Regions from separate parts of the Paenibacillus shunpengii genome, predicted to be linked through region 2. Evidence: a T-box and tRNA genes for the amino acid it is inferred to sense, from the RefSeq annotation. Region 2 holds a T-box; the other regions hold tRNA genes.

Region 1 (3,164 bases), 160 kb from region 2:
GGGGCAAATCCTAATTTTTATGTACAGCAAAAAACCCACCGTTTGCAGCCGGTGAGTTTTCATATATACCAATCATCTCTTGAAGGGTTACGAGTACAGAATACCGCATGATTATTAACGCTGCATGATAGAAACATAAAATTTAAATTAAAATAATGAGATCTTATCCACGCCTTGACCTCACAACGAACGTATACAGTTCTTTATCAAGGACTGTCCCGTCTTCAAGTACCACATTATGGTCGTCATGAGAGCTGATTGTCGTCCGGTACGAAATTAGCTTAACCCCTTTCCATACCGTTACCGCAGATTTGAAGTAAATTGCATTATCAAATTGAATCGACTGACGCATCACATATCCGACCGTATGAATAGAAGATCTTGCTCTTTTCTTGCCTTTTCCATAGGCATCCTCAGGCAAGGGATGAATTCGTACAATTTGACTAAACGGAATCTTGACTCTCTTCGCTCCTACGACGATGATTTCGGCATCTGCATCCCACTTCAGCAATATCCCTTGAACGGGATCTTTACGACCACCTGCTCGTTCCACCAGCACTCTTTGGCCTACCCAGTGTTTCATTCTCCCGTTCACCTCCGTGTTCTTCTTGTTACTTGTCCGAGATTATCCAATTTACTTGCTTGATTCCTTCTTCTTCCAAGAAGGCGTTCGCTCGAGAAAATGGATGGCTTCCAAAAAAACCGTGCCGAGCTGCAAGCGGACTCGGGTGAGCTGATTCTATAACCAGATGACGGGAACGATCTATGAAGGCCCCCTTCTTCTGTGCGTGACTTCCCCAGAGCATAAACACGACAGGCTGCTCCCGGACATTCAAATTCCCAATTACCGCGTCAGTAAACCGCTCCCATCCGATATGGCGATGTGAAGCAGGTTCTCCCTCTCTCACAGTTAATACGTTATTTAGTAACAGAACTCCTTCCTCCGCCCAATCCTGAAGAGACCCATGTGTAGGGATGGACACCCCAAGATCACTATGTAATTCTTTATATATATTTCGCAAAGATGGAGGGATTTTAACCCCTTTTTTGACAGAAAAACTTAGCCCTTCCGCCTGACCCGCTCCATGATATGGATCTTGTCCAATAATCACAACCTTTGTATTCGCATACGAGGTCAATTTCAACGCATTGAATATGTCTTCCTTCGGAGGATATATCGTTTGCGTCTTATATTCAACAGCCAGCTTCAATCGAAGCTCTTGCATATAATCCTTACTCATCTCGTCCCGCAGCAGTTCATCCCAGTCATTATTAAACATATATCTGCTCTCCTCATTCCCAATCACTTTATACCATATATAGATATCTAAAAAAATAAGCTGGACTCCTGTTAGGAGCCAGCCTATTTCATCTAAATGTATGCCGAGGACGGGGGTCGAACCCGTACGATGGTCACCCATCGCAGGATTTTAAGTCCTGTGCGTCTGCCAATTCCGCCACCCCGGCGTATGTGTATAGACTGTTTAACCAAACTCAGTGTAAAGTTAAAGAACAATCCACAACCACTTTCGAATTCCCCAGCAAATATGCTCAAAAATCCGGTATCTCTTATTATATATGAACAGTCACGTTTTGACAAGCTCTGTGCTTACTTATATTCATGAAATCTTGATCTGACTTTAACCGCACAAAAAAATCCACCTCTTCGAGATGGACTCCTGAACGTTTGCATCGCCATGAATAGTTTATTCTTCATGATCTAAGCGCACGGCTTTGTATAATTGGCCTTCATGTTCAACAAGAATAACCTCATTCGTGTTCGCATCTTTTAATTGAAATATCAGCGATCCCGCTTTCAAATAATTGCTTAAGCCGTCTTGACCTTTAAGCTCGTTATCCTCTGTTAATTCCGATAAAGTTACTTCCATCGTTACTTCACCTAGCTCCTCACTTGCCAACTTATCTGGAAGAACTTCCTCGGTAATTACTTTATATGGAATCCCACCAGACCATGTAACAAAAGGATCGTTGTTCTCCGTCTGAACTGTCCCTGCGGATGATTCTTCCCGCTCTGCAGAGTCTGTGGCGCAAGCAACAGGAAATAATAAGCACATCATGACGATCCCAAATTTTAATACATTCATCATATTTCTGCTCCCTCTAAGAAGTTGATCTGGTACCCTGAATAGAAAGCAGATCTACAGAATAATAACGAGCTACCTTTATTTAGCTAAAACACAGATTATTCTTCCTTGTACCCTTTCTTTCTGCTCGCCATTCTCATCCACCAAGCAATGCCACCAATACCCGCAGCAATAATTACAGCAAAGATAACGATATACCATCCATGAATATTCATTGTGCATTCCTCCTAAGATAGTTATACCCATATTATCTGCCACATTAAACTTACTCACTCATTTCTTCATATTCATCACGAATGTTTAAACTTCCGCCGAATTGGTTTATTTAACTTTAAGATATTTTTTCCTGGATTATTGTAGAAATTTAGAACTAGTTCTGATAGACTATTCGTAGACATGAAAGTGAAAAAAGATGTGATAAAACAACCAGTTTGCAATGTAATTAGACCTGATTCATTACATTAATCACTGGCATAGGGAGAATAGGCTTATGAATAAAGAAGCGATTATTGCGATGAAACGTAATCAGCAGATCATGGTACGAAGCAAAGATGGAGAGACCCTAACTGGGTATCCTGTTCCTACAGATCATTCATCAAGGCTTGTATTAAAAACAACCTTTGGTCCGGTTTGGATACCATATGAGGAAGTAGAGCAAATTACCCGGATTATCAGTATTAACCGCTCAAGAAAATTGGCTTTATCTTAAAGTTATCCTACAATGTACTGTTCATAAATTTACAACGCAATGTAAATCATAGATATGAATTAGCTGGGGCCTGGCATCATGGCTCTGGCTATTTTATTATTTAATGGGGGTGAGCTAGTAATGAACAATATGCCTAAGCTTCTCATATTTGCTGGGATTGCACTGATCGTGATTGGCTTGATCTGGATGATTCTCGGAAGATTTGTGCAACTAGGTAAATTACCAGGAGACATTTATGTAGATCGAGGGAACTTTAAATTCTATTTCCCCATTGTTACTTGTATCGTTATTAGTCTTATCCTTACGTTGATCTCCTGGATTATCCGCCACTTTATGAAATAAACAGCAGC
Region 2 (3,164 bases):
ACGGATCGGCGTAGACGAGCTCTACTACTATGACGAGAATGTAGTCTTCCCTACTGGGAATGCAACGCCTAAGGGGGACCCGGAATGGATTGTCCAGAACGGGAAGAAGATGTACGATGAGCTGTCACCGGAGATGAGTGAGTTCTTCAACTTTATGCTCGATAATGAGCTGATGGATCTGGTCAGTAAAAAAGGAAAGCGCAGCGGTGGATACTGCACGTTCATCTCAGACTACAAAGCACCGTTTATCTTCTCGAACTTTAACGGAACATCCGGAGATATTGACGTACTGACCCACGAGGCAGGCCATGCTTTTCAGGTGTATCAGAGTCGTGACCTTGGCGTTCCTGAGTATATGTTCCCGACACTTGAAGCTGCCGAGATTCATTCCATGAGCATGGAGTTCTTCACTTGGCCGTGGATGGATCTATTCTTCGAGCATGAAGTGGACAAATACCGATTCGAGCATCTCGCAAGCGGCCTTACCTTTATTCCTTACGGAGTATCGGTAGATGAATTCCAGCATTTTGTCTATGCGAATCCAGAAGCGACTCCAGCAGAACGGAAGCAGGCATGGCGTGAGATCGAACGGAAGTATCTGCCGCATCGCAATTACGAGAACAACAGTTATCTGGAGCAAGGCGGCTTCTGGCATAAGCAGGGCCACATTTTCAGCTCTCCGTTTTACTATATTGATTACACCCTTGCTCAAATCTGCGCGTTCCAGTTCTGGAAGCGTTCGAGAGAGGATTATGCTGCGGCATGGGCCGATTATTTGAATCTCTGTCGTCAGGGAGGAAGCAAATCCTTTACGGAGCTGGTGGCCATCGCGGGCCTGATCTCTCCATTTGAAGAAGGCTGTGTCACTTCGGTGATCGGCACGATTGAAGAATGGCTCGACAGCGTGGATGATACGGCACTGTAAGACGGACATTATACTGACCACAAGGCGAGATTGAAATCAAGCTGTAAAACGCAATATTTGACTTTATCCTTGTCAATCTTGTATAATGATCCCGATTATTATTGAATTTTCGATGAAGAGGAATAGTAATAGCGCCTGTGTATTTCAGAGAGCCAGCGGTTGGTGCAAGCTGGTTGCCGGAGCACTATGAACTCGCCTTGGAGATATGAGGTTAGGCTAATTGTTCAGCATTTGGTAAGCCTCATCGGTTCACCGCCGTTACAGGGTGCTTAAGGGAGTGGACGACGAAGCACGTTTGTCCGCTAACTAGGGTGGTACCACGGGAATTACAACCTCTCGTCCCTAGCGATGACACGCTATGGGATGCGGAGGTTTTTTTGATTATAGAATTCATTTAGTTACGCTAGCTGAACCATTCTGTAATCGCGTGGAGAAGTTGGTTATGATGACGAGGAGGATGCACATTGAGTCAGAAAGAACAGCCGAAGCACGGCTATAATCCCCAGGTAATTGAGCCGAAATGGCAGCAATACTGGGATCAGAACAAGACATTTAAGACAGAGGAAAATCCGGACAAACCGAAATTTTACGCCCTGGATATGTTCCCTTATCCTTCAGGTGCAGGACTGCACGTAGGACATCCAGAGGGCTATACGGCAACTGATATCGTGTCCCGATACAAGAGAATGCGCGGCTACAACGTGCTTCACCCGATGGGCTGGGATGCCTTTGGACTTCCTGCTGAGCAGCATGCTATTGATACGGGACAGCATCCACGGGATATTACCGTGAAGAATGTCAATAACTTCCGCCGTCAGATCAAATCACTCGGCTTCTCTTATGACTGGGATCGTGAGATCAGTACGACAGATCCTGATTACTACAAATGGACACAGTGGATCTTCATCCAGTTGTATAAGCGCGGTCTGGCCTATGTATCCGAAGTGCCGGTAAACTGGTGTGAAGAGCTTGGAACAGTGCTTGCTAACGAAGAAGTCATCGACGGTAAGAGTGAGCGCGGCGGATTCCCGGTTGTGCGCAAGCCAATGCGTCAATGGGTGCTGAAGATTACGGAATATGCCGATCGTTTGCTTGATGACCTGGACGAACTGGATTGGGCAGAGAGCATCAAGGATATGCAGCGGAACTGGATCGGAAGATCCAAAGGTGCGGAGGTGACCTTCCCTCTCGAAGGTCATGATGCAGGGGTTACGGTATTTACTACCCGCCCAGACACCTTATTCGGTGCAAGCTATGCGGTACTTGCTCCAGAGCATGAACTGGTAGCAGACATCACAACAGCTGAACAGCGTGAGGCCGTTGAAGCATACGTCGAGAAGGCTTCGCGGAAGAGTGATCTCGAACGTACCGATCTTGCGAAGGAGAAGACAGGTGTATTCACAGGGGCTTATGTTATCAATCCTGTAAACGGGGCTAAACTGCCTGTATGGATTGCAGATTATGTACTGGCTGGTTATGGTACAGGTGCAATTATGGCCGTTCCGGGTCATGACAGCCGTGACTGGGAATTCGCCAAGGAGTTTGGACTTGATATTATTGAGGTGGTATCCGGCGGAGATGTAACACAAGAAGCATACACAGGCGACGGAGCTCACGTGAATTCCGGCTTCCTGGATGGTCTGCATAACGAAGAAGCGATTGCAGCTGCGATCTCATGGCTTGAAGAGAACGGCAAAGGTCAAGGTAAAGTTACCTACCGCCTGCGGGACTGGCTGTTCAGCCGTCAGCGCTATTGGGGAGAGCCGATTCCGATTCTGCATTTGGAAGACGGAACGATGAAGACTGTGCCTGAGGATCAGCTGCCGCTGCTATTGCCTGAAGTAGAGCAAATCAAGCCTTCCGGTACAGGAGAATCTCCCCTTGCTAATGTAACGGAGTGGATTAATACCGTAGATCCGGAGACGGGCATGAAGGCTCGCCGTGAGACGAATACGATGCCGCAATGGGCGGGAAGCTGCTGGTATTACCTGCGCTTCATCGATCCTCACAATGACAAGGAGCTTGTCTCGAAGGAGAAGCAGCGGGAATGGCTGCCGGTAGACCTTTATATCGGGGGAGCAGAGCATGCCGTGCTTCATCTGCTGTATGCCCGCTTCTGGCACAAAGTGCTGTATGATCTGGGAGTTGTCGAGACGAAGGAACCGTTCCACAAGCTGGTGAACCAGGGCATGATTCTTGGAACCAATAACGAGAAGATGAGTAAATCCCGCGGTAACGT
Region 3 (3,164 bases), on a different contig from region 2:
TCCCTCCAACGATAGGTCCCGTTACATTGCCTTGAATTCTGCTGATTTGAGGAATGCTGGGAGGGTTCGTAATCTGTCTTTGGAGCTGTAAAGTAGAGGTTGCATTATAAAATTGATCGAAGTTATAAGCAGGCGTCTGTGGTGCGAAGTCAATAAGCATGAGGCTCTGCAGTGTAATGAGGTCCGCGTATTGATAGAGCACATTCAGCAGTATTGTAATATCACTATAGCCGGATACGATTTTGGGATTATTGCGGATTACATCATAGTCAAGATAAGGAAGAATGCCGGCAACTCCAGTGCCGCCGCGTGTTGCAAGAATTAATCTGACCTCTTCGTTCTCAAACATGCTCATAAGGTCGGATGCCCGCTCCTCGTTTGTTCCTGCCAGGAACCCGTCCTGATCATATACATGGTTGCCAATAATTACATTAAAACCAGAGCCCCGAAGGACCTCGATTCGTGAATCGATGGTTTCAGCGCTTAACGGGCTGCCTAATGTGACTAGACCCACAGTGTCTCCTGCTTGTAAAATAGGGGGAGCAATAGCCATATACCGGCCCTCCTTAAATATATTCCGATTCAAGTGTGTATTTAATGATGTGTATGGCGATTTACGATGAATTATGTTCTTCTGTCTTCCCGATGAGGATTAGTTTAATTTACGAAAGTAGGAGAGTTATGACGACACTGCAGCAGTTAAAATACGTGATTGAGGTTGCGAACCGCGGCTCCATGAATGAGGCCGCTAAGCGGCTGTTTATATCTCAGCCGAGCTTGTCCAAGGCGATCAAAGAGCTGGAGGAAGAGATCGGCATTACTATATTTGAACGGACAAATAAGGGGATTACGCTGTCAATGGAAGGTGCCGAATTCATGGGGTACGCCAGACAGGTGACCGAGCAGGCAGAGCTGCTGGAGAGCAGATATCGGAACGCCAAGCCGTCTCCGCAGCATTTTTCAGTCTCTACCCAGCACTATGCCTTTGCCGTCAACGCTTTTGTGAAGCTGGTGAAGGAGCACGGATTAGATGAATATGAGCTGGCGCTACGGGAAACGAAGACTTATGAGATTATTGAAGATGTCAAAACACTGCGCAGCGAGATTGGGATCTTGTATTTAAATGAGTTTAATGCCAAAGTTATCAATCGACTCCTGGATTCCGCCAATTTGCAGTTTCATAGCTTGTTTGTAGCGAAGCCGCATATCTTCATCAGTATTCATAACCCGCTCGCGAAGCAGTCCATAGTGACCATTGAGGAGCTGGAGGAGTATCCTTATTTGTCCTTTGATCAAGGTGAGTACAACTCTTTTCATTTCTCCGAGGAGATCTTAAGCACGCTGTCACACAAGAAGAGTATACGTGTCAATGACAGAGCAACACTGTTTAATCTGCTAATTGGCCTGAATGGGTATACGATCTCAACGGGTGTACTAAGTGCAGACTTAAATGGAAATGATATTATTCCCGTTCCGCTGGATTGCAAGGAAACGATTAACGTGGGTTGGATCGCTCATAAGAATGCAATGATGTCTAAGCTGGCGGCTGCCTATGTGGATGCGCTGCATGAAGCGATTTTATAAAATGTAATTGAGATGAAGGAGAAGGTTTACATAAGCGGCTGTTTATATGGTTTGCTTGGTTGATCTGCTCCTTCTCTAATGTTAGATATAACCGGTCGTTCACAAGAATCTATTAAATTTTGCTGAATAACTTGCAATGTATACCTTTAATCGCTATAATATGAGAGTAGTCAATTAAATATGCGGTCGTGGCGGAATTGGCAGACGCGCACGGTTCAGGTCCGTGTGGGCTAACCCCCGTGGAGGTTCGAGTCCTCTCGACCGCATCCTATCCAGACAGGCTTCCGGAATACCGGAAGCCTGTTTTTGTTGTACAGATGCCGAGCTGCATTGCCTCAATACTTCCATTTTATAGGGATTATGGTCTTAATTATGAATAGGGATTCGCATATAATGAATGTAGAGATTAAATTCGGTTATACAAGGGGCTTAATATGAAGATCAAAGTATTGATAGCAGATGATAATTCCTTTATTCGCGAAGGAATGAGAATTATATTGTCCAGCTTTGAGGAATTTGAAATCGTGGCAGCGGTCGAGGATGGTGCTATGGCTGTGCAATATTGTCAGCAGCACGAAGTGGATGTGGCCCTGCTCGATATTCGGATGCCGAATCTGAATGGAGTCGAAGCCACAAGGAAGATTGTACAGCTGACACAGACAAGACCGCTCATATTAACGACGTTTGACGATGATGAGTTTGTCTTTGAAGCGATACAGGCTGGGGCTAGAGGATATCTCCTCAAGAATAATGACCCAGAGCAAATCCGAGATGCGATTAAAAGTGTCAACCGGAATCATCATGTGCTGCAAGGTGCTGTACTTGATAAGATCAAGTCAAGCTTACCTAGCTCAAGCCACCCAATTTCAGCCCATCAGAAAACGATCCCGGAATCTGTATCCATACCAAGTCATACGGATCATATAGACCGTAGTTTGTTTACGGACCGCGAATTAGATATTATGGGCTGTATCGCAAAAGGGCTGTCTAATAAAGGGATCGCCAAGAAGCTTTTTTTATCGGAGGGAACAGTAGCTAACCATATTACTTCTATATTGAACAAGACGGGACTTGCCCATCGAACGCAAATTGCGATTTACTATTTAACTGGTGAAGTACGGGTTTCAGATGAAGAGCTTTAATTATTACGAATTGTGGATGGTCGGCTGCAGGCTGATTCTGCTTGTCTATATTTCAGGCACGGTGCTCGGCGCTGATCAAGATCAGAGATGGTTTATTTTTTCTGTGCTGATATACATATCTCTTAACTGCATGATGCTTATTCTAAGGAATCACAAATCTATACTCTGCCTTCATGTATTAACCATCGGGTGGATTATCGGATGTGCAGTATTTATTCATGTTTCTTTTCTGCTGCTGTTAGCAATCAGCCTCTATGAGATATCCGTCTCCCTGAAAAATTATTTGGTGTATCCGTTCCTGTTCTTTCTTATAACACTGGGCTTAGTTCCAAGCTCTATTCTGTTTCATTATTTGCTCACCTCAGGATTCATATTTCTGGCTTATTCTGCTGTCAGGCACTATAAAACGGTGGTGAATAATCAATTCGAGAAATACGA
Region 4 (3,164 bases), on a different contig from region 2:
AGAGAGATTGCCCTATTCACGGCAATAGCCATGAAATTCACCCCATGGATCGATGCATCCACATCTGGGTCCCCCGCTTTTTGGATCAACAAAAATTCAGCGCATAAATAAAACCACAGAGGATTAAACCTCTGTGGCTGATCGCTCACAAGATTTATCATTCCTCTCTCAAACGTTGGCACAGACGATACCTAGAGAATATTCACGTTAAGCGAAGTGAAGGAAAGAATCATGCATTTCTTCCACATCTCTAGTTCAGCTCTGTACAGCTTACGAGGTTAGCTGTCGGATTCGGACGGTGAGAGTCGTCCTATCTGTTCCTGATGATTCCATATGACATTCCACATGAATCTTCGGTTCAGAATTCACCCCATGCATCGTGTATCATTCGGCTCTCACACCGAATCAAGCACGCTGCCTTACTCTGGTTCCCCCGCTCTCCGCCATATTAGGCAGAAATTAAGCGATCATAGCAATGAGAAACTATTTAAATAAACGGTTGTTCGTTTGCTCAAGATTTACGATATGAATCATACACCCGTTGAAAATCGATGTAAAGCTCCTTCAGCGGCTCATCTTGACGATTTAGCGTTGTTTTTGGATAGAATAAGAGTAAAACATTCATCAATATGCATGCAGCTTATCTGTTCTCAGTTTATCTCGTTATTTCGTTTAATTCTAATGCCTAAGTTTACCTTCGACAATCGTCCCCCTCCATTCTTAAGCTTTGTTTGACTTTCTCCATATATTGTTTAAAATTAAATTGTTATCAATATATATAATGAGATTGATGGAAAACGGCAATACAAGCATCATTTATATTCCAAATTTATAAAAAGGATGGATGAAGGCATGTCGATTTATCAATACCAAGTGAATACACTTAAAGGCCAGAAGTTAAGCATGGAGGAGTACAAAGGAAAAGTACTCTTGATCGTAAATACAGCGAGCAAGTGCGGACTAACCCCTCAATACAAAGGACTGCAGGAGCTATATGACAAATTCAATGACCAATCCTTTGAAATTCTCGGTTTCCCCAGCAACCAATTTGCCGAACAAGAACCGGGCTCAAATGATGAAATCGCAGAGTTCTGCCAAATGAACTATGGTGTGAGCTTCCCGATGTTTGAGAAGATTAAAGTCAATGGAGATGAGGCACATCCGCTGTTCAAGCACTTAAAGGACAGTGCACCAGGTATACTTGGCTCGAAGGCGATTAAGTGGAATTTCACCAAGTTTCTTATCGATCAGAACGGAAATATTGTAAAAAGATACAGTCCACAAACGACACCGGACAAGATTGAAGCGGATATCGCCAAGCTGTTAAAATGAGAATTTTGCATGTAATCCCCGTCGAAACCCACACTGAGCAAAAAAAAGAGCTTGAAGCAAATTGCTTCAAGCTCTTTCGTATGATGCGGTCGAGAGGACTCGAACCTCCACGGGTATACACCCACTACCCCCTCAAGATAGCGTGTCTGCCATTCCACCACGACCGCGCATCTTGTATAGCATTTTCGTGCCAACAAAATATATTATACACACTTATCAACCATAAGTAAAGTCATTATTTTAAAATTTATTTTTTGATTTTAGATAAGACTGTGAAGTTAAGTAAATGTCAATATATCTTACATTAAAAATAGGTATTTAACTGTTTATAGGATATTATTCCGTTTTATTATTGACAGTATAAGGATGTTTATGTAAAAATACATATCAAACATACCGATATTCAAAGATAAATTGACATATACATAACATATGAATTCACCCAAGATGGTTATCGCGTTTAACACAATAAGGGGGCGAATCTGGTGAACAGAGGAAATAAGCTTCTTGATTATGTAAAACTGCTTGATTCCTCACTTCAAGTCGGAGGATTCTCTCATTCCTTCGGACTTAAGTCATACATCGAGGAAGGTACGATCCAAACGACTACCGACCTGGAGACATTCATGCGATGCGAGCTGCATCCAAGTCTCGTGCAGTTGGAAGGCATGGCAATCAAGGCCATCTACACAGCAGTAGAGCAGAAGGATGAGTGGAGAATCGCCCTCATTGATAAGATGCTTCACGTCAAGCGAACCCCTGCTTACAAACGGGAATCCTCCAGAGCCATGGGAAAGCGTCTCATCAAACTGTCTAAAGCGCTGCATCCATGGATGGACTTTGAGCATTTCGAAGCTCTTATCCATCGATATGATGCTGTCGGCTCACTCCCCGTCGTTCATGCCTGGATCAATACTCAGCTTGAGGTTACCGCCGACGACGCAGCTTCCGGTTATCTTCATGCTGCCAAGGATGTATGCCTGATTCACGCAAGACGACTATTAAAAATCGAAACCCGCGATCTCGACGCCTTGTCCAGCGTACTGGACAGTGACCTCGAAGAAGAATGGAACAGAGCCAGAAGCGCAAGCCTCCAGCCCTTCCAGAGCTCAATTCTGTCAATGCAATCCCTCATACCGGGCTTCCCCTTCCACGAATCCGGTATTGAACATACAAGAGCTTAAGCCTAAGGCCCCTCCAGCTCACCTCTTCAGGGCCTCCCAAGCCCCTCCCTATCTAAAGCACGCCTGGCCCCCTTCCTCTGCCAGCGTGCTTTTTTTCGTCATAATTCCACTTTACGCTGTCGCAAAAGAACGACGTATGTAAGTGATTAATGATTGTTAGATGACGCAAGAACGTATATAATATGATCAACCTTTTTTTTGGAAGAAACTCAATCTCAACACAACACCTCTGATCCATTAAAAATGTCAATATAAGTGTAGGGAGAGACTACTATTGTCCGAAGCCGAACCCTTTTTTATAAAGACCTCGTCCGAAGATTTCAAGTCAACCATTGTCATTATTGACGCTTACGGAACGATATGCTCGTACAACCATCCTCTGCCCGAGAAGATGTCCCGTTATGAATGTATTACCAGTACCAATTGGCTGGGTTCTAATTATTTCAATCTAATGGCGTCATTTCCAGGGGCGTGTCCACACAGCATGAATAACATTATCAATCAACTCAAAGAAGTACTAAACAACAACATGGCAGGTTATGTGTGCGAAGTCAGGATACTGCGGGACAACAGTTACATATGGCTTCGTCTGGAAGCATCTCTATATGAAACCTCCCTCCAATCTGACTTCAAAGGACTTGTCGTTAC

The links. A T-box is a leader RNA that pairs with one kind of tRNA and senses whether it is charged. The one in region 2 lies ahead of leuS (leucine--tRNA ligase), so its partner is inferred to be a tRNA-Leu.
Region 1: it has a tRNA-Leu gene. The T-box ahead of leuS (leucine--tRNA ligase) is inferred to sense a tRNA for this amino acid. The anticodon was not compared.
Region 3: it has a tRNA-Leu gene. The T-box ahead of leuS (leucine--tRNA ligase) is inferred to sense a tRNA for this amino acid. The anticodon was not compared.
Region 4: it has a tRNA-Leu gene. The T-box ahead of leuS (leucine--tRNA ligase) is inferred to sense a tRNA for this amino acid. The anticodon was not compared.

What each region holds. Positions count from the first base shown of each region.
Region 1 is NZ_JBHUMJ010000004.1:262,248-265,411, reverse strand. Features, by position in the region: gene ACFSVM_RS17575 (hypothetical protein) at 164-583, opposite strand; gene ACFSVM_RS17570 (uracil-DNA glycosylase) at 612-1,280, opposite strand; tRNA gene ACFSVM_RS17565 (tRNA-Leu) at 1,382-1,467, opposite strand; gene ACFSVM_RS17560 (hypothetical protein) at 1,707-2,108, opposite strand; gene ACFSVM_RS17555 (hypothetical protein) at 2,596-2,814, shown strand; gene ACFSVM_RS17550 (DUF2905 domain-containing protein) at 2,935-3,156, shown strand; gene ACFSVM_RS17545 (hypothetical protein) at 3,164-3,164, opposite strand, start outside.
Region 2 is NZ_JBHUMJ010000004.1:100,162-103,325, forward strand. Features, by position in the region: gene ACFSVM_RS16810 (M3 family oligoendopeptidase) at 1-925, shown strand, start outside; T-box leader at 1,029-1,272, shown strand; gene leuS (leucine--tRNA ligase) at 1,390-3,164, shown strand, end outside.
Region 3 is NZ_JBHUMJ010000002.1:1,150,873-1,154,036, forward strand. Features, by position in the region: gene ACFSVM_RS05435 (S66 peptidase family protein) at 1-553, opposite strand, end outside; gene ACFSVM_RS05440 (LysR family transcriptional regulator) at 682-1,584, shown strand; tRNA gene ACFSVM_RS05445 (tRNA-Leu) at 1,767-1,850, shown strand; gene ACFSVM_RS05450 (response regulator transcription factor) at 2,019-2,726, shown strand; gene ACFSVM_RS05455 (sensor histidine kinase) at 2,713-3,164, shown strand, end outside.
Region 4 is NZ_JBHUMJ010000002.1:725,743-728,906, reverse strand. Features, by position in the region: cyclic di-AMP (ydaO/yuaA leader) riboswitch at 1-112, opposite strand, end outside; cyclic di-AMP (ydaO/yuaA leader) riboswitch at 253-476, opposite strand; gene ACFSVM_RS03250 (glutathione peroxidase) at 853-1,332, shown strand; tRNA gene ACFSVM_RS03245 (tRNA-Leu) at 1,417-1,499, opposite strand; gene ACFSVM_RS03240 (urease accessory protein UreF) at 1,818-2,516, shown strand; gene ACFSVM_RS03235 (hypothetical protein) at 2,791-3,164, shown strand, end outside.